4 regions of the Rhodoferax sp. LB1P47 genome follow, and region 4 is predicted to be linked to each of the others. Evidence: predicted binding sites of a transcription regulator. Region 4 holds the regulator's gene; each other region holds the start of a gene.

Region 1 (4,108 bases), on a different contig from region 4:
GCTGATGAGGCGTACCTGGGCGGCTTTGCCCTGCACTTCGGCGGGCAGGGGGATTTCAGAGGTGCGGTAAATCCCGGCGATGGACACCAGCTCGGCCTCCAGGCAGGTGCTGAAAATGCGGGCTTCGGTATTGCCCTTGGCACCGGCAATGGCGCGGCCGCGCAGTGGGGCGTAGACGTGGATACTGCCATCGGCCAGCACTTCGGCACCGTTACTGACCATCGCCAGCACCACCAGGTCGGTGCCCCGGGCGTAGACCTGCTGGCCTGAGCGCAAGGGCTTGTCGATGACCAGTGCACCTGTGGGCACGACCACGGCGGGTTCGGGCGACGGTGCGGCTGGGGGCAAGGGGGCGGCGTTGGTGATGTCGGGCACATCCACCAGCCCGACCTTCAAAGCCGATTGCCGTTGCGCTGCGTTGCCGCCGTGTACGGCAATCGGTTGCATGCGGTAGCTGTGCAGCAAGATGGCCAGCTGCTTGAAGTCGATGGGGTCGGTGGTGTCGGCGATCAGCGCCAAGTTGATGACCACTGGGTCCTGGTCAAAAAAGTCGGGAGTGTCACCAAAGCGGATTTCCATCTCTTGTGCCAGTGCGGCCAAGTCGGCGGTTTTCAGCACCACCGCAATCAGGGGCAGCGTGGCACTTTTCAGTTCAAAGCAGGCCCGGGCAGGCCCGGCGGTTACAGACGGCATGGATGGAGGGGGGCTGGAGGGCGGCAAAGGCGCGATTTTACCGCTGCCTTTGCACCCGGCCTGAGCTCCGGAGAGGGGCTGTTGCCGGCCATGCCGGTGGGTTGTCCGGCATGGCGACTTTTGCGCTAGAAATGGTAATCGGCGCGGACCATCGGGGTTTGGGCCGTTGTGCCGGCGATGGCGCCGGGGTTGCCAAACTTGTTGCGCCAGTACTGGTAGCCCACGCCGACGCGCAGGGTTTTGGGGCTGGCACCCAAAGCGGGGCTCAGGTCGTAGAAAACCGTGCCATCGAAATTGGTTTCGGGCGAGGTGGGGCCGCCGAATTCATTGTTCCCCTTGGATGCGATGTAGTTCATGTAGCCCTCGAACGATAGTCCTGTGTCACTGATCGGCACACCCCAAGCCAGATTCAGCATGGGGTGGGTCTTGTAGCTGTAGCGGCTGGTGATGGACTTGGGCATATTGCTTTCTTTGAGCAGCAGCAGGCTGACGTTCAAGAAGCCGGGCACGTCCACCATCACCGTGGGGCCGACCACCAACATGCGCTTTTTAGAGGCGTAGCCCGTATCGTTCTTGGTGTTCCAGTCAAACCCGGCGGTCAGGCCCAGGCCGCGCACCGGACCCATGGCGAAGCTTTTGCCGCTGACCTTGCCCAGGTCCAGCGTGTGGCGGTAGACCAGATAGGCTTCCTGGGCACTGCTGTCGTCTGCGTCTGACTGCAACAGGTCCAGGTTCAGGAAGTTGGTGCCGTATTTATAGCCACTGACATGGGTGATGTTGACGATGTTTTTGGACAGGTCTTTGCTGTTGAACGGCTCGCGAAAGCTGGTGCCGTAGCGGTAGCCGATGGAGGTGTCGCTCCAGTCTGCCGCCTGCGCCAGTGTGCCGGTGGTCAAAGCCGCTGCGGCGGCCAAAAGAAGCGTGCCTGTGCGTGTGGTTTTCATTGTGTATCCCTGGTGGTTAAGTGAACTGAATGCCCACTTCCACAGTGCAAACACCATGCCAACAATTACTTACATATATTTCAAAAATAATAGCTGTCTGCGCAGACTGTATATGCGCCAGCCGCCTGGAAACCTTGTAACTGGGCCGGAATGCACCATCCCAAGGCAACAGGGCAGGATGGCTTCCACCATCCTGCCCTGTTGCAGTGCAGCATAAACCGCTGGTTTTAAGCCGCAGCCACCCGTTGTGCCAGGTGGGCCAGGGCTTCTTCTACCTGGTCCACCAGAATCAGGCATAAATCGCCGGGCTGCAGCCGCGCCAGGGCGTGGTCGATGGCGATGAACTCGCCGTAGATCTCATCCACTTGGCGGGTGCGCTGGGCGTTGGCCAGGCCTTCGCGCAGCAGTTTGAGCACTTCGCCGTCGGCGCGGCCGCGCTGGCAGGCATCTTCAAACAGGATGACGTCGTCAAACGCAGCACCCAGGATGACGGTTTGCTCCCGGATGTCTTCGTCGCGCCGGTCGCCCGCGCCGCTAATGACCACCGAGCGACGCTTGGCAGGCATGGCTTCCACGGCGGACACCAGGGCGCGCATGGCATCCGGGTTGTGGCCGTAGTCGGCAATCACCGTAGCGCCCTTGTAGTCCATTACATTGAAGCGGCCGGGTGCGTTGTCGGCATCGTTCGAGAAGCTGGATAGACCCCGGCGGATAGTGTCCCAGTTCATGCCCACGCCCCAGGCGGCGGCCACGGCGGCCATCGCGTTGTCTACCTGGAAGGCGATGGTGCCCGCACGCGTGAGTGGCACATCGCGCAGGGCGATCTGCTCGCGCCACGAACCCACGGCGGCCACGATGTGGTCGCCATCCACATACACCGTGCGCCGCCCCTGGGCGCGGTGGGTGGCCATCACCGGGTGGTGGCGGTCGGCGGTGAAGTAGATGACGTTGCCCGGGCAGGCCGAGGCCATTGCGGCGACGATGGGGTCGGCCGCATTCAGCACCGCGTAGCCGGTGGCCTGCACGTTTTGCACGATGACCCGCTTGAGCACGGCCAGGTCTTCCACCGTGGTGATGTAGTTCAGGCCCAGGTGGTCGCCTGCGCCGATGTTGGTGACCACAGCCACTTGGCAGCGGTCAAAGCCCAGGCCTTCGCGCAGCATGCCGCCGCGAGCGGTTTCAAACACGGCCGCATCTACGTCGGGGTGCATCAGCACATTGCGGGCGCTTTTGGGGCCGCTGCAATCGCCGCTGTCGATCTGGCGGCCATCCACGTACACGCCGTCGGTGTTGGTCATGCCTACGCGCAGGCCGCTGCTGGTGAACAAGTGAGCGATCAGGCGGGCGGTGGTGGTTTTGCCATTGGTACCGGTGATGGCCACCACCGGGATGCGGCCATCGTCGCCCGCCGCGTACAGGTTGCCGATCATGGCTTCGCCCACATTACGGCCCTTGCCGAACGAGGGCGAGATGTGCATGCGCAGGCCGGGTGCGGCGTTCACTTCCACGATGCCGCCGTGCTGGTCTTCCAACGGCTTGAGCATGCTTTCGCAGACCACGTCTACACCGCAGATGTGTAGGCCGATCATCTGCGCAGCGGCCACCGCCTGGGCGGCGACGGCGGGGTGCACGTCGTCGGTCACGTCGGTGGCGGTGCCGCCGGTGCTCAGGTTGGCGTTGTTGCGCAGAATCACGCGGCGGCCAATGGCGGGCACGGATTCGGGGGCCAGGTCTTGCAGCGCCAGCCGGGCAATGGCGATGTCGTCAAAGCGGATCTTGGTCAGCGAGGTGGCATGGCCTTCGCCGCGTTTGGGGTCGGAATTGACGATGTCCACCAGCTCGCGCACGGTGTGGATGCCGTCACCCAGCACCTGGGGTGGGTCGCGGCGGGCGGCAGCCACCAGCTTGTTGCCCACCACCAGCAGCCGGAAGTCGCTGCCAGGCAAGAATTTTTCGACCATCACTTCGCCGATTTCGGCGGCTGCCGCGAAGGCGATGTCTAGGTGGGCGCGGTCCACGATGTTGACCGTCACGCCCTTGCCCTGGTTGCCGTCTTGCGGTTTCACTACCACGGGCAGGCCGATTTCCAGGGCCACTTGCCAGGCTTCGTCGCGGGTTTCCACCGGGCGGCCCAGCGGCACGGGCACACCGGCGGCGTGCAGCAGTTTTTTGGTCAGGTCTTTGTCCTGGGCTATGGCCTCGGACACGGCGCTGGTCAGGTCGAACTCTGCCGCCTGGATGCGGCGCTGGCGCGAGCCCCAGCCAAACTGCACCATGCTGCCCTTGGTCAGGCGGCGGAAGGGGATGCCCCGGGCCACGGCGGCATCCACAATCGCCCCGGTGCTGGGGCCCATGCGCTCGTCTTCGTCGGTTTCGCGCAGCTGATGGATAGCGGCATCTTTGTCGAACGCGGTGTGGTCCAGCGCGGCCTGTATCAAGGTCTGGGCCAGCTCCAGCGCCTGGCGGCCTAC
Region 2 (4,108 bases), on a different contig from region 4:
AACGCCGAAGCTGCCAAAGACGTAGCCGAGCTACAGCGCCTGTCGCCCCGCGAGCCTCGCGCCGCCTACCTCAAGGCCTTGCTGGCCGAGCGCAGCGGCAATACTGCGGCTGTTCGCGGCGCATTGCTGGAAGTCACCAGCCTGTTAGACCCGGTGCCTGTGACCTTCATCCAATACCGCCCCCAGTTGCTCATGCTCAATGGCCTGGCCCACTTTGGTCTGGGTGAACGCGAAAAAGCCAAGCCCTACCTGGAGTCTATTCAGCGGGTACAGGGCAACAGTCCCGTGTCCAAACTGCTGGCCCAGATTTACATGTCCGCAGGCAATTTCACCAGCGCCACCGAGTTACTGGAAAATTACATCAAAGCCCAGCCCGGCGACGGCCAAGCCCTCACCTTGTTGGCCGGTGCCAACATGGCCCAAGGCCGCCACGCCAAAGCCACGGCCTTGATGCAACAAGCCCTGACCACCCGGGACGCGCCCGAGTTTCGAACCGCCCTGGGCCTGAGTCTGGTGGGCGGTGGCAAATCCGGCGATGCCATCGTTCAGCTCGAAACGGCCTTTAAAGACCCCAGCCAAATCCAGGCCGGTGCCGCCTTGGTGGGCCTGTACCTGCGTGACGGAAAAGTGGCCCAGGCCACTGCGGTGGCCGAAAAACTGGTCAAACTGCAACCTGCAAATGCGGGGTTCTATAGCCTGTTGGGCATGTCCCACGCCCAGGCGGGAAACCTGCCTGCCGCCAAAGCCGCCTTCGAGCGCGCAACTGCGCTTGACGGTACTTTGCTGCAACCCATGCTCAATCTTGCACGGGTAGATATTGCCGCCAAAGCCTACGACAGCGCCAATACGCGTTTACTGACCATTCTCAAGACCGACGACAAAAATATCGACGCGATGTATGAAATGGCCAACCTCTCAGACCGCCGTGGCCAGCCTGCCGAGACCCTGCGCTGGCTGCAAAAAGCCAGTGATATGGCTGGCCCGCGTGAGTTTCGCCCCGACACCACGTTGGTCGAGCTGCACCTGCGCAACCGCGCTCCTGCGTTGGCATTGGATGCTGCCAAACGCCTGCTGGCCAAAGGCACTGACAACCTCCCGTCTCTCCTCGTGTATGGCCGTGCCCAGTTGGCCAACGGTGACATGGGGGGGGCTAAGTCCACCTTTTCCGGGGCCACCCGCTTTGCCGACTTTGATGCTGTGCAGCAAACCCAAATCGCCACCCTGCAAATGGCTGCCAACAACCCCCCTGGCGCAGCCTACAGCTTAGAAAAAGCGCTCTCCAACCGGCCAGACTTTTTGCCCGCACTGGCCCTCATGGTCGATGTCGAGTTGCGCCTGGGTGCGCCCGCCAAGGCTGAGCAACGTGCCCGCCAGGTACTGGCCCAAGCGCCCAAGCGGGCTATCGGCTACAGCTTGCTGGGCGACGTGGCACTGGCCAAAGGGCAAGCTCCTGCCGCCATTGATGCCTACCGCCGCGCCCACCAGGCAGAACCCACTGCTGACACCTTATTACGCCTGTACCGGGTGCTATTTAGCCAAGACGGCGGAAAACCTGCTTTGCAACTCGCCGAGCAGTGGCTTAAAACCCGCCCGCAGGACATCCGCGTGCGTAAAAATTTGGCGGATGGCTATGCCAGCATCGGCAATTTCCTTGCTGCTCGCAGCCACTACGAAAGTCTGCTGAAAACCGCACCTGACGATACCGAGGTGCTCAACAATCTGGCCAACGTGTTGTTGCGCCTAAAAGACCCTGGTGCCATCCCCATGGCTGAAAAGGCGCTGGCCAAAGACGTGACCAATGCCAATGCCATCGACACTCTGGGTTGGGCCTTGTTCCAGGCCGGCCAGCCCGCCCAAGCCGATCGTGCGCTGCAACTTCTGCGCGATGCCCGCTTGCGCGAGCCGGGCAGCCCCGCTATCCGCTACCACCTGGCGGCTGTGCTGGCCCAGTCGGGCCGCAAGACCGAGGCCCGCGACGAGGTGGAGGCCGCTTTGAAAGCAGGCCGCAGTTTTGAAGAGCAGGCCGCCGCTGAAGCTTTGCTGAAGACTTTGCGCTAGTTGCGTCAAAAAGCTGAAAGTGCTGTCGGAATAGTTTACAAAATACGATGATTTTTTTGGTATTTTTTTGTTTAAATTGTTGATTTGTAAAGTAAATTTAATGATGGTATGAATTGTGCTTTTTTATTTTTTAAGAAGATTGCGTTTGCTGAATTTAGATAAATAGGAAGAAGAATATGAACATCACCCCTTTAAACCGCACCATCCAGGCCGTTGCCGCTTGCGTGTTGTTGGGTTTCGGGTCGTCTGGTTGGGCAGCGGCTTCATGGAATCTGCCATCTGCCTGCGATAACACGGGCAGTTGCGGAATCTCGGATGGTGCCAGCCTCTCAACCAGTGCGTACTCCACTGCAACCGGTACGATTGCAGCACCCACTGCGGGTACTGTTTTCGCCGCTGCTGCGATTGGCGAGTACAGCGGCGGCTTGGGTGTTACTTCTAAAAATGAGGATGCAGGCGCTCAGCCGCAGCACACGCTTGACAATCGCTATGGAACAGAGCTGATCTCCCTGAATTTTGGTGCTGCTGTTGCGTTGAACAGCCTGAGCACGGGTTGGGTCAGCGGTGATTCAGATTTGAGCGTTTTGCGTTTTGATGCGACGAAAGGTTTCACTACGTCCCAGGCTGCCATTGCAGGTAAGACGATTGCACAGCTGCTTGAAAAAGGCTGGGAATTGGTAGCGAACATCAATGGTGGCTCGGCAAGCCAAACATTCACAGGTTTCAATGCCTCCGCCTTGTCTTCGAGCTGGTGGTTGGTGAGTGCATACAACTCTACGTATGGTGTCGGCTGTGTGAGTGCTACCGGGGGGACTAGTACGGCTTGTAATAATGGCCGTGTTAGCAGTACTGGTACCGCAACTGCGTTTGACTATGTGAAGCTGCTGACGGTTGCAGGGACGGTGGTGACACCGCCTGGCAATGCAGTTCCAGAGCCAGGCTCTCTTGCACTGATGGGGCTTGGTTTGCTGGGGTTGTTGGGCACTAGTCGCCGCAAGGCCAAGGGCTTGGCCGCTTAATCTTTCTGCATACCGGCCGCTTGCGGCCACCTTCAAAAAGGCACCGAGTTTCGGTGCCTTTTTGCGTTGGGGGATATTTTTTTGCTTCATCAAACTTGTTGATGCGGATTTGGCTTGCATCGCCCATGATGAAGCCAGTTCAATCTGGGGGGCGGTAGATGCAGACAGCAGAGCGTTTTGGGGCCAAGGTGTCGCTCGGCCTGCCGGGACGTGGCATGTTCTTGCTGGTGGCCGCAGAGCCCGGCGGGCTGGATGTTTTGGTGCGCAGTACGGGCGGGCAGATGGTGACCCGGCTGGATGCACAAAAAGCATTGGTGCTGATGGGATTGACGGCATACATGGGTTTGCGCGGATCGCGGGCGGTGCGTTTTATCGGACCGGTCAACGTAGACCAACAGAGACTCGCGGCGGTACTGGCTGTTTTTCAGGCACAGCCGCCGTCTTTGGTTTTGTAACCGCTGCATTCAATGTGCAGTCCACTTCAAGGAGAAAGCCATGGCCGGTAGTGTTGGACAAGAATTACTTGACGTACCTCTTCCCGATATGGTGCTCAAGCTGGCGCTGGGTATCGCCGAAGCGCAAAAGGCGCTGGACGAAAACTCGGTGGAAACGGCGCAGGCCCTGGCAGACATCAAGCTACCAATTTTGGTCAGCGTGACGCAGATCATCAACGCCGATGGAAGCTCTCCGGCTCCCACCAATACAACCACCGAGATGTCGCTCATCCAACTGGGTTTGCTGCCCACTTTTTACCAGTTCGCCGAGGCCACCATCGAAGTCACGATGGACATCAAAACCACCACCTCGGTCGAAACCAGTCTCAAAGTGGGTGTCAAAGCCAAGGCGGGTTTTGCTTGCTGGAGTGCATCGGTCTCGGTGGATGTGTCGCACAACCGCAAGTTTGGTAAAGAGGTGCGCGGCACCAGCCGCCTGCTCACCCGCATGGTGCCCGTACCGCCGCCAGCCCGGTTGGCACCGCAGTTCAATGTGATTGACAACCGTCCACCCAAAGTGCCTGCCTGACCATGGCC
Region 3 (4,108 bases), on a different contig from region 4:
CCCGACATCGACGGCTACCAGGTACTGCGCATCCTGAAAAGCCAGGACGATACGCGCCACATTCCGGTCATCTTCATCTCGGCCCTGGACAGCGTGGCCGACGAAGAAAAAGGCCTGCTGCTGGGCGCGGTGGACTACATCACCAAGCCGTTTCACGCGCCCATCGTGCGGGCCCGGGTGCGCAACCACGTGGAAGCCGTGTCGCACCGCCGCCTGCTGGAGCGCCTGGCGCTGGTGGACGCACTGACCGAAATCCCTAACCGCCGCCGCCTGGAGCAAGCCCTGCAACTGCGCTGGCCGCCGGGGCAGCACGTGTCGGTGGTCTTGCTCGACGTGGACCACTTCAAGCTCTACAACGACCACTACGGCCACAGCGGCGGTGACCGGGTGTTGCGCCAGGTGGCCGGTGCGGTGCAGCAAACCCTGAAGCGCGAAGACGATTTGGTGGCCCGTTACGGGGGCGAAGAGTTCGTGCTGTTTCTGCCCAACACCGATGCCGAAGGCGGCCGGGCCTGCGCCGAACTGGCCCGCCAGGCGGTGGAGGATCTGGCCATTCCGCACGAGAAATCGCTGGCCGGCCCGTATTTATCCATCAGCCTGGGCGGCACCTCGGTGCTGCTGCCGCCCGGTGGCGCGGTGCCTGCGGGCGTGCTGGAGCACAGCGACCAGCAGCTGTACCTGGCCAAGCAACTCGGTAGAAACCGGGTTTGCTGGACCAGCTGATGCTTATTTTTAGGCCATTTTTCAGGCACTAAAAATACTGCTGGCGCTTATTTAATATGCGCTACAAGCTATGCTTTTTGATATAAAAAAGCATAGCACCACACCTCTTTAGAAGAACCCGAGCTTGTTGGGGCTGTAGCTGACCAGCAGGTTCTTGGTCTGCTGGTACTGGTCCAGCATCATCTTGTGGGTTTCGCGGCCGATGCCCGACTCTTTGTAGCCGCCGAAGGTGGCATGCGCGGGGTAGGCGTGGTAGCAGTTGGTCCACACGCGCCCGGCCTTGATGCCCCGGCCCATGCGGTAGGCCACGCTGCCGTCGCGGCTCCACACACCGGCACCCAGGCCGTAGGGCGTGTCGTTGGCCAGGGCCAGGGCCTCGGCTTCGTCCTTGAAGGTGGTCACGGCCAGCACTGGGCCAAATATTTCCTCCTGGAAGATGCGCATCTTGTTGTGCCCCTTGAACAGCGTGGGCTGCACGTAGTAGCCACCGGCCAGGTCAGCCGGCATATCGGCACGCTGGCCGCCCGCCAACAGCTCGGCACCTTCGTTGAGGCCGATGTCCATGTAGGACATGATTTTGTCCAGCTGGATCTGCGACGACTGCGCGCCCATCATGGTGTCGGTGTCCAGCGGGTTGCCTTGCTTGATCAGCTTGACGCGGGCCAGCACGCGGGCCATGAACTTGTCGTAGATGGATTCGTGGATCAGCGCCCGCGACGGGCAGGTGCAGACCTCGCCCTGGTTGAAGGCAAACAGCACCAGGCCTTCGATGGCCTTGTCAAAAAACGCATCGTCGGCATCGGCAATGTCGGCAAAAAAGATGTTGGGCGACTTCCCGCCCAGCTCCAGCGTGGCCGGAATCAGGTTGGTGGCCGCCGCCTGGGCAATGCTGCGGCCGGTGGCGGTGGAGCCGGTGAAGGCAATCTTGGCGATGCGTTTGCTGGTGGCCAGGGCCTTGCCCGCGTCGCGGCCATAGCCGTTAACGATGTTCAGCACGCCTGGCGGCAGCAGGTCGGCAATCAGCTCCATCATCACCAAAATGCTGATCGGGGTGGATTCGGCGGGCTTCAGCACCACGCAGTTGCCTGCGGCAATCGCCGGGGCCAGCTTCCAGGCGGCCATCAACAGCGGGAAGTTCCAGGGAATGATCAGCCCCACCACGCCCAGCGGCTCGTGGAAGTGGTAGGCCACGGTGTTCTCGTCCAGCTGGCTCAAGGCACCTTCTTGTGAGCGCAGGCAACCGGCAAAGTAGCGGAAGTGGTCCACCGCCAGCGGAACGTCGGCGTTCAGGGTTTCGCGGATCGGCTTGCCGTTGTCTACGGTGTCGGCGTAGGCCAGGATTTCCAGGTTCTTTTCCAGCCGGTCGGCAATGCGCAGCAGCACATTCGAGCGGTCGGCTGCCGCCGTTGCGCCCCAGCTGTCGGCAGCGGCGTGCGCGGCATCCAGCGCCAGCTCAATGTCTTCGGCCCCTGAACTGGCAGCCTGGGTATAGACCAGGCCGCTGATGGGCGTGATCACATCAAAATATTCGCCTTTGACCGGGGCCACCCATTGGCCACCGATGAAGTTGTCGTAGCGGCTTTTGAATTGCAAGGGGGCGTTGGCACTGCCGGGGTTAGGGTAAAGCATAAAAGTCTCCTGATTGGTATGGTTGCACCGCATATCGGCACGGTCGGCTCTTTGCATAGCGCATGCCAATCGGGGCTTGCGGCGCAACAGCCCGGTTTCTGGCTGAAACCCACCCCGCACCGGGCCTGCGCGGCGGACTGTGTCAGCCCGTTGTGGCACAGGTGTTCCAAAATGGAGCACATGCCGTGTTGCATTGGCTGAACCGCTAGGCACAAGCACCGCCACCCACTAAAGTGCAGCGCTACAGACTGCCCCGGCACGTACCGGTGGTGGCAAGGAGACACATGACCATGCATCCCGCTATCCCCCTCGTTCGGTCCACCCCCGTGGCGCTGCGCCAGGCCCGCCGCCAGTTGCTCAACCAGGGCGATCTGCCCACCGGCCTGCTCGACGAGCGCCTGGCCCGCTCCTGGAGCCGCAGCCTGGACTTCGGCCTGCAAGCCAGTGGCCGCACCCCCGGCGCACCGCACGCGTCCACCGCCCAGCTGGCCCGCGCCCTGGAGCACCAGCGCGAACTGGTGGCCCACGCCCGCCCGGTGATGGAGTTTGTGTTCGAGCAAACCCAGGGCAGCGACAGCATGGTGATCCTGGCCGACAGTGGCGGCATGCTGCTGCACACCCTGGGCGACGCCGTGTTTTTAGACCGCGCCAGCCGCGTCGCTCTGCGCCCCGGTGCCACCTGGCACGAGCAGTACCGGGGCACCAACGCCATCGGCACCGCTATGGCCGAGCAGGTACCGGTGGCCGTACACGCCAGCGAACATTATTTGGAGCGCAACGGCTTCCTGACCTGCGCCGCCGCCCCCATCCACGACCCCGCAGGCCGCCTGCTGGGCGCGCTGGACATCTCCGGCGACCACCGGGGTTACCACCCACATACCCTGGGCCTGGCCCGGTCGGCGGCACGAATGATCGAGCACAAACTGTTTGAAACCCGCCACGCCAGCCACATCCGGCTGCGCTTTCACAGCCAGATTGAGGGCATCGGCAGCGTCACCGAATGCCAGCTGGCGGTGTCGGCCGAGGGCTGGCTGCTGGGGGCCAACACCGCCGCGCTGCAATGGCTGTGCCTGGGGCGCGACAGCATTGGCCGGGTGCCGCTGGAAGCCGTCTGGCCGCTGGCCCATGCGCTGCTGCTCCAGCCCGGCCCGGCCACCGTGCGCCAGGTGGTGGGCCCCAGCGGTGGCCAGGTCTGGCTGCGGGTAGACGGGGGCCGCAGCCGCGCCTTGCCGTTGCCCCGCACGGCCACATCCACCGCAGCATCCACCGAACCCGCCGGCAGCGATGCCCTGTCGGCCCTGGACAGCGGCGATGCCACGTTTCGCGCTGCCCTGGACAAGGCCCGCCGGGTGGTCGGCAAACCCATTGCGCTGCTGCTGCAAGGTGAATCGGGTGTCGGCAAAGAGGTGTTCGCCCGCGCCGTACACGCAGCCGGGCCGCGCAAAGACGGGCCGTTTGTGGCCGTCAACTGCGCCGCCTTGCCCGAATCGCTGATCGAAGCCGAGCTGTTTGGCTACAGCCCCGGGGCCTTCACCGGGGCCCGCCGCGAAGGCTCGCCCGGCCGCCTGCGCGAGGCCCACGGCGGCACACTGCTGCTGGATGAAGTGGGCGACATGCCGCTGGCCTTCCAGGCGCGCCTGCTGCGCGTGCTGCAAGAGCGCCAGGTGCAGCCCTTGGGCGGCGGCAAAACCGTGCCGCTGGACTTCTTTTTGGTCTGCGCCACCCACCGCCAGCTGCGCGATGAAATGCAGGCCGG
Region 4 (4,108 bases):
GAAATCGACCATGCGGTGGGCCACATCGCTGCCAAAAATCTGCGTCTCCGGCTCGTGCTCGGCCTCGGCCGCCTGGTCTTGGATGGCCGACCACACATGGGGCTGGAACGGCAGCAGTTTCTCGAAACCAAAGCGGCGCAGGCTGCCCGGGGCGATGTTGCAGGCGATCTGCGCGGCCTCGATGGCAATGGTGCCGCTGCCGCAGCAGGGGTCGTAGAAGGGCGTGGTGCCGTCCCAGCCGCTGGCGGCAATCATGGCGGCGGCCAGGGTTTCTTTCAGCGGGGCATCGCCCTTGTCTTCGCGCCAGCCGCGTTTGAACAGCGCGTCGCCCGAGGTGTCGATGTAGATGGTGGCGTGCTCGGTGGTCAGGTGCAGGTAGATGCGGGCATCGGGCCACTGCACGTTCACATCGGGGCGTACGCCGGTCTTAAAACGGAAGCGGTCGGCCACCGCGTCCTTGACCTTCAGGGCAGCAAAGTTCAGCGAGGTCAGCGGGCTGTGCTGCGCAGTGACTTCCACCTTGAAGCTCTGGCTGGGCGTGAACCAAATCTCCCAGGCCACGTTGCTCGCCGCCTCGTACAGGTCTTGCTCCGTGCGGTAGGGCGTGCTGGACAGTTCGATCAGCACCCGCTGCGCCAGGCGGCTGTGCAAATTGAGCCGCATCGCGTCGCGCCACGACGAGCGCACCAGCACGCCACCCCGGTGCGAGCGCAAATCCTCGCCCTGCAAGCCCGTAATTGCGTGTACCTCTTCGGCCAGCAGCTCTTCCACGCCAGCGGCGCAGGGTAAAAATAATTGGAGTTGGTTCATGGGATCGGTGCCAAAGTGGGACGCGGAGCGGGTCCGCTGGGAGGCGTGGAGTATCCCATAGGGGGCGCCAGGAGCGCTTTGGCGCTGGCACAGCACACGCCGATCGGATGCCCGTTACAGCGCCTTGCGCAAATTCGTCGGCGCAATCCGCAGGGCTTCGCGGTATTTGGCGACCGTGCGGCGGGCGCATTCAATGCCTTGCTCTTTCAGCATGTCCGACAACTGGCTGTCGCTCAACGGTTTTTTCAGATCTTCGGAGGCGACGAACTGCTTGATCAGAGCGCGCACCGCCGTACTGGAGGCGTTGCCGCCGGTCTCGGTGCCGAGCGACGAGCCGAAGAAGTATTTCAGCTCAAACGTGCCGTACGGCGTGGCCATGTACTTGGCGGTGGTGACGCGGCTGATGGTGGATTCGTGCAGGCCCAGCTCGTCGGCAATCTCGCGCAGCACCAGCGGGCGCATGGCCAGCGCACCGTGGCTGAAGAAGTTCTTTTGCCGCTCCACGATGGCGTTGCTGACCCGCAGGATGGTGTCGAAGCGCTGCTGGATGTTCTTGATGAACCAGCGGGCTTCTTGCAGGCGCTGCTGGAGTGCGGCGTTGTTCGAGGAGTCCTTACCACCGCCCTTGTGCAGGCGCAGCGCGTTGGCATAGATGTCGTGCACCCGCAAGCGCGGCATCACCTCGGGGTTCAGCGCCACCCGAAACTTGGTATTGGCGCCACGCCCCACTTTGGCAACAATCACGTCGGGCACCACGATGTTGCGCTCCACGTCCACAAAGCGGCGGCCGGGCTTGGGCTCCAGCCGGGCAATCATGGCAATCGCGGCTTTGATGTCGGCATCACTGGCGTGGCACAGCTGGCACAGGCGCTTCACATCGCGCCGGGCCAGCAGGTCCATCGGCTGGCGGCAGATGCGCAGCGCGGTTTTGCGCACCGGGTCGTCGCCCAGGGTGGCCTTCAAAGCCTTGAGTTGCAGCAGCAGGCATTCGCCCAGATGGGTTGCCCCCACCCCCGGCGGTTCCAGGCTTTGCAACAGGCCCAGAGCGACGGTGAAGCGGTGTACCAGTTCCTCCTGCGCTTCCGAGTCGCCACCCGACAGGCCTTGGGCCAGGGTGGCCAGGTCGTCTTCCAGGTAGCCGTCGTCGTTCAGCGATTCGATCAAAAAGCGCAGCGCCGCCTGGTCCACCTCGCCCAGGCGCAACGCCAAGGCCTGGCGGTGCAGAAAGCTGGTCAGCGACTCCTGGTTGCGGGCCAGCTCGGTGGCATCGGCCTCGCCTTCTTCGCCCAGGTTGTTGTGGCGGGCGGGTGCGTCGCCGCCCCACTCGCTGTCGTCGGGCCTGATCTCAGAGCTGCCGTCGCCGTCCCAGCTGGTGTCGTCGCCACCGGTGAGTGGGGTTTCAGAGTCATTTGAGGCTTCAGCGCTGGATTCACCTGCGTATTCAGCTACAGAAGTAGGAGCAGACTCGGTTTCGCGGTCACCCGCGCTGACGGGGGTGTCGGACTGGGCCAAACCAAACTCTTCGCGCGGCGCGTCGTCCAGGTTGCGCTCCAGAAACGGGTTATCGTCCAGCATCTGGTCCACTTCCTGGCTGAGTTCCAGGGTGGACAGCTGCAAAAGACGGATGGACTGTTGTAACTGGGGCGTGAGCGCCAGGTGCTGGGAAACGCGTAGGGAGAGGCCTTGCTTCATCGTGCGATCACATACGGAAGTGCTCGCCGAGGTAGACGCGCCGCACATCGGCGTTGTCGACGATCTCGGACGGCGTACCTTCGGCCAGCACGTTGCCGTCGCTGATGATGTAGGCGTGGTCGCAAATACCCAGGGTTTCGCGCACGTTGTGGTCGGTGATCAACACACCAATGCCGCGCGACTTCAGGAAGCCGATGATGCGCTGGATCTCGATCACCGCAATCGGGTCGATACCGGCAAACGGTTCGTCCAGCAGGATGAAGCGCGGCTGGGTGGCCAGGGCGCGGGCAATCTCGACCCGGCGGCGCTCGCCCCCGGACAGGGCCATCGCCGAGGAGTCGCGCAGGTGTTCGACCCGCAGGTCTTCCAGCAAGGCGGTGAGGCGGGCTTCGATCACCGGTTTGGTCAGCGACTTGCCCTGCTCGTCGTGTTGCAGCTCCAGCACGGCGCGCACGTTTTCTTCCACCGTGAGCTTGCGGAAAATCGAGGCCTCTTGCGGCAAATAGCTCAGGCCCAGGCGCGAACGGCGGTGGATCGGCATGTGCTCAACCGGCTGGCCGTCGATGGAAATGCTGCCGCCATCGGCCCGCACCAGGCCCACAATCATGTAGAACGAGGTGGTTTTACCTGCGCCGTTGGGGCCCAGCAGCCCGACCACTTCGCCTTTTTTGACCGCCAGGGTCACGTCTTTGACGACTTTACGGCTGCCGTAGGCTTTTTGCAGATGGCGGGCTTCCAGGCGGCTTTCTGCCACGGCAACCGGGCCGCTCACTTCTGCGCGCCCTCTAGCGTGGTACTGGAGCGCAGCGCGGGGCTGGTGGCGCTGGCAGCAGCGGCTGGGGCCGTCACCTTGGGGGTCAACATGGCACGAACCCGGCCGTTCTGGCCGCCAGGGTCGTTGGCGGAGTTGCCGTTGTCTACGGTAAATACGTCGGTGGTGTTGTCATACACGATGACCCCGCCGGTGACTTCGTCGTTGACCTTGCTACCCAGCAAGCGGCGCATCACGGCACGCTTGATGAAACGCACGTTGTCCAGCTTGCTGTTGTAGAGGATGGTTTCGCCCTCGCCTTCGATGTATTCATCCACACCGTCGCGCTTTTGCTTGAAGTAGGCCAGCTTGCCGGGCTCGGCGGTCACGATGCCGGTCTGGTTGCCCTCGGCATCCTGGCGCACATCCACCCGCCCGCCCCGGATGACGATACTGCCCTTGCTCATCACCACGCGGCCGGTGAACACATTGGTTTGCTTCAGATCGTCGTAGCGCATGGCATCGGATTCGATGTTCATGGGCTTGAGGCGATCGGCTTTTTCAGCCCAGGCAGAACCGCCCGCACAGGCGCACAGCAGCAAGAATAGGAGGGTGGGGTAGGCTTTTTTCATAGAGGCACGAATCTTGCAAATGATTGTACCGGTCGTGCCGTGGTCGATTTGATTCGCCCAGAAAAAAGCCCGCAAAAGCGGGCCTCGGTTCAGCAGCAACCGGCGACTTCAGGTTTTCTGCTGTGCCACCAAGTAGTCCACGATCGTCAGGCCGCGCTCCATCGACTGGGCTTGCGTGCCGTCGGTGTAGAAACGTCCGGCCACACCCATTGCCGGCACACCG

Evidence for each region. Region 4 encodes sigma-54, which starts transcription at its own class of promoters, with help from an activator protein. Its sites were predicted from a motif close to TGGCANGNAANCTGCTTT; they were not measured.
Region 1: the regulator sigma-54 is predicted to act here: its motif matches at 1,681-1,698, upstream of AC0969_RS02235 (outer envelope protein).
Region 2: the regulator sigma-54 is predicted to act here: its motif matches at 2,163-2,180, upstream of xdp1 (exosortase-dependent surface protein XDP1).
Region 3: the regulator sigma-54 is predicted to act here: its motif matches at 2,403-2,420, upstream of exaC (acetaldehyde dehydrogenase ExaC).

What each region holds. Positions count from the first base shown of each region.
Region 1 is NZ_JBWMAU010000001.1:471,967-476,074, reverse strand. Features, by position in the region: gene minC (septum site-determining protein MinC) at 1-693, opposite strand, end outside; gene AC0969_RS02235 (outer envelope protein) at 819-1,637, opposite strand; gene cphA (cyanophycin synthetase) at 1,865-4,108, opposite strand, start outside.
Region 2 is NZ_JBWMAU010000011.1:25,843-29,950, forward strand. Features, by position in the region: gene prsT (XrtA/PEP-CTERM system TPR-repeat protein PrsT) at 1-2,058, shown strand, start outside; gene xdp1 (exosortase-dependent surface protein XDP1) at 2,235-3,077, shown strand; gene AC0969_RS13205 (hypothetical protein) at 3,236-3,532, shown strand; gene AC0969_RS13210 (hypothetical protein) at 3,573-4,100, shown strand; gene AC0969_RS13215 (hypothetical protein) at 4,103-4,108, shown strand, end outside.
Region 3 is NZ_JBWMAU010000004.1:81,550-85,657, reverse strand. Features, by position in the region: gene AC0969_RS07040 (diguanylate cyclase domain-containing protein) at 1-723, shown strand, start outside; gene exaC (acetaldehyde dehydrogenase ExaC) at 832-2,352, opposite strand; gene AC0969_RS07030 (sigma-54-dependent Fis family transcriptional regulator) at 2,643-4,108, shown strand, end outside.
Region 4 is NZ_JBWMAU010000006.1:24,856-28,963, forward strand. Features, by position in the region: gene AC0969_RS09035 (THUMP domain-containing class I SAM-dependent RNA methyltransferase) at 1-810, opposite strand, end outside; gene AC0969_RS09040 (RNA polymerase factor sigma-54) at 925-2,502, opposite strand; gene lptB (LPS export ABC transporter ATP-binding protein) at 2,510-3,274, opposite strand; gene lptA (lipopolysaccharide transport periplasmic protein LptA) at 3,271-3,885, opposite strand; gene AC0969_RS09055 (thiol:disulfide interchange protein DsbA/DsbL) at 3,994-4,108, opposite strand, start outside.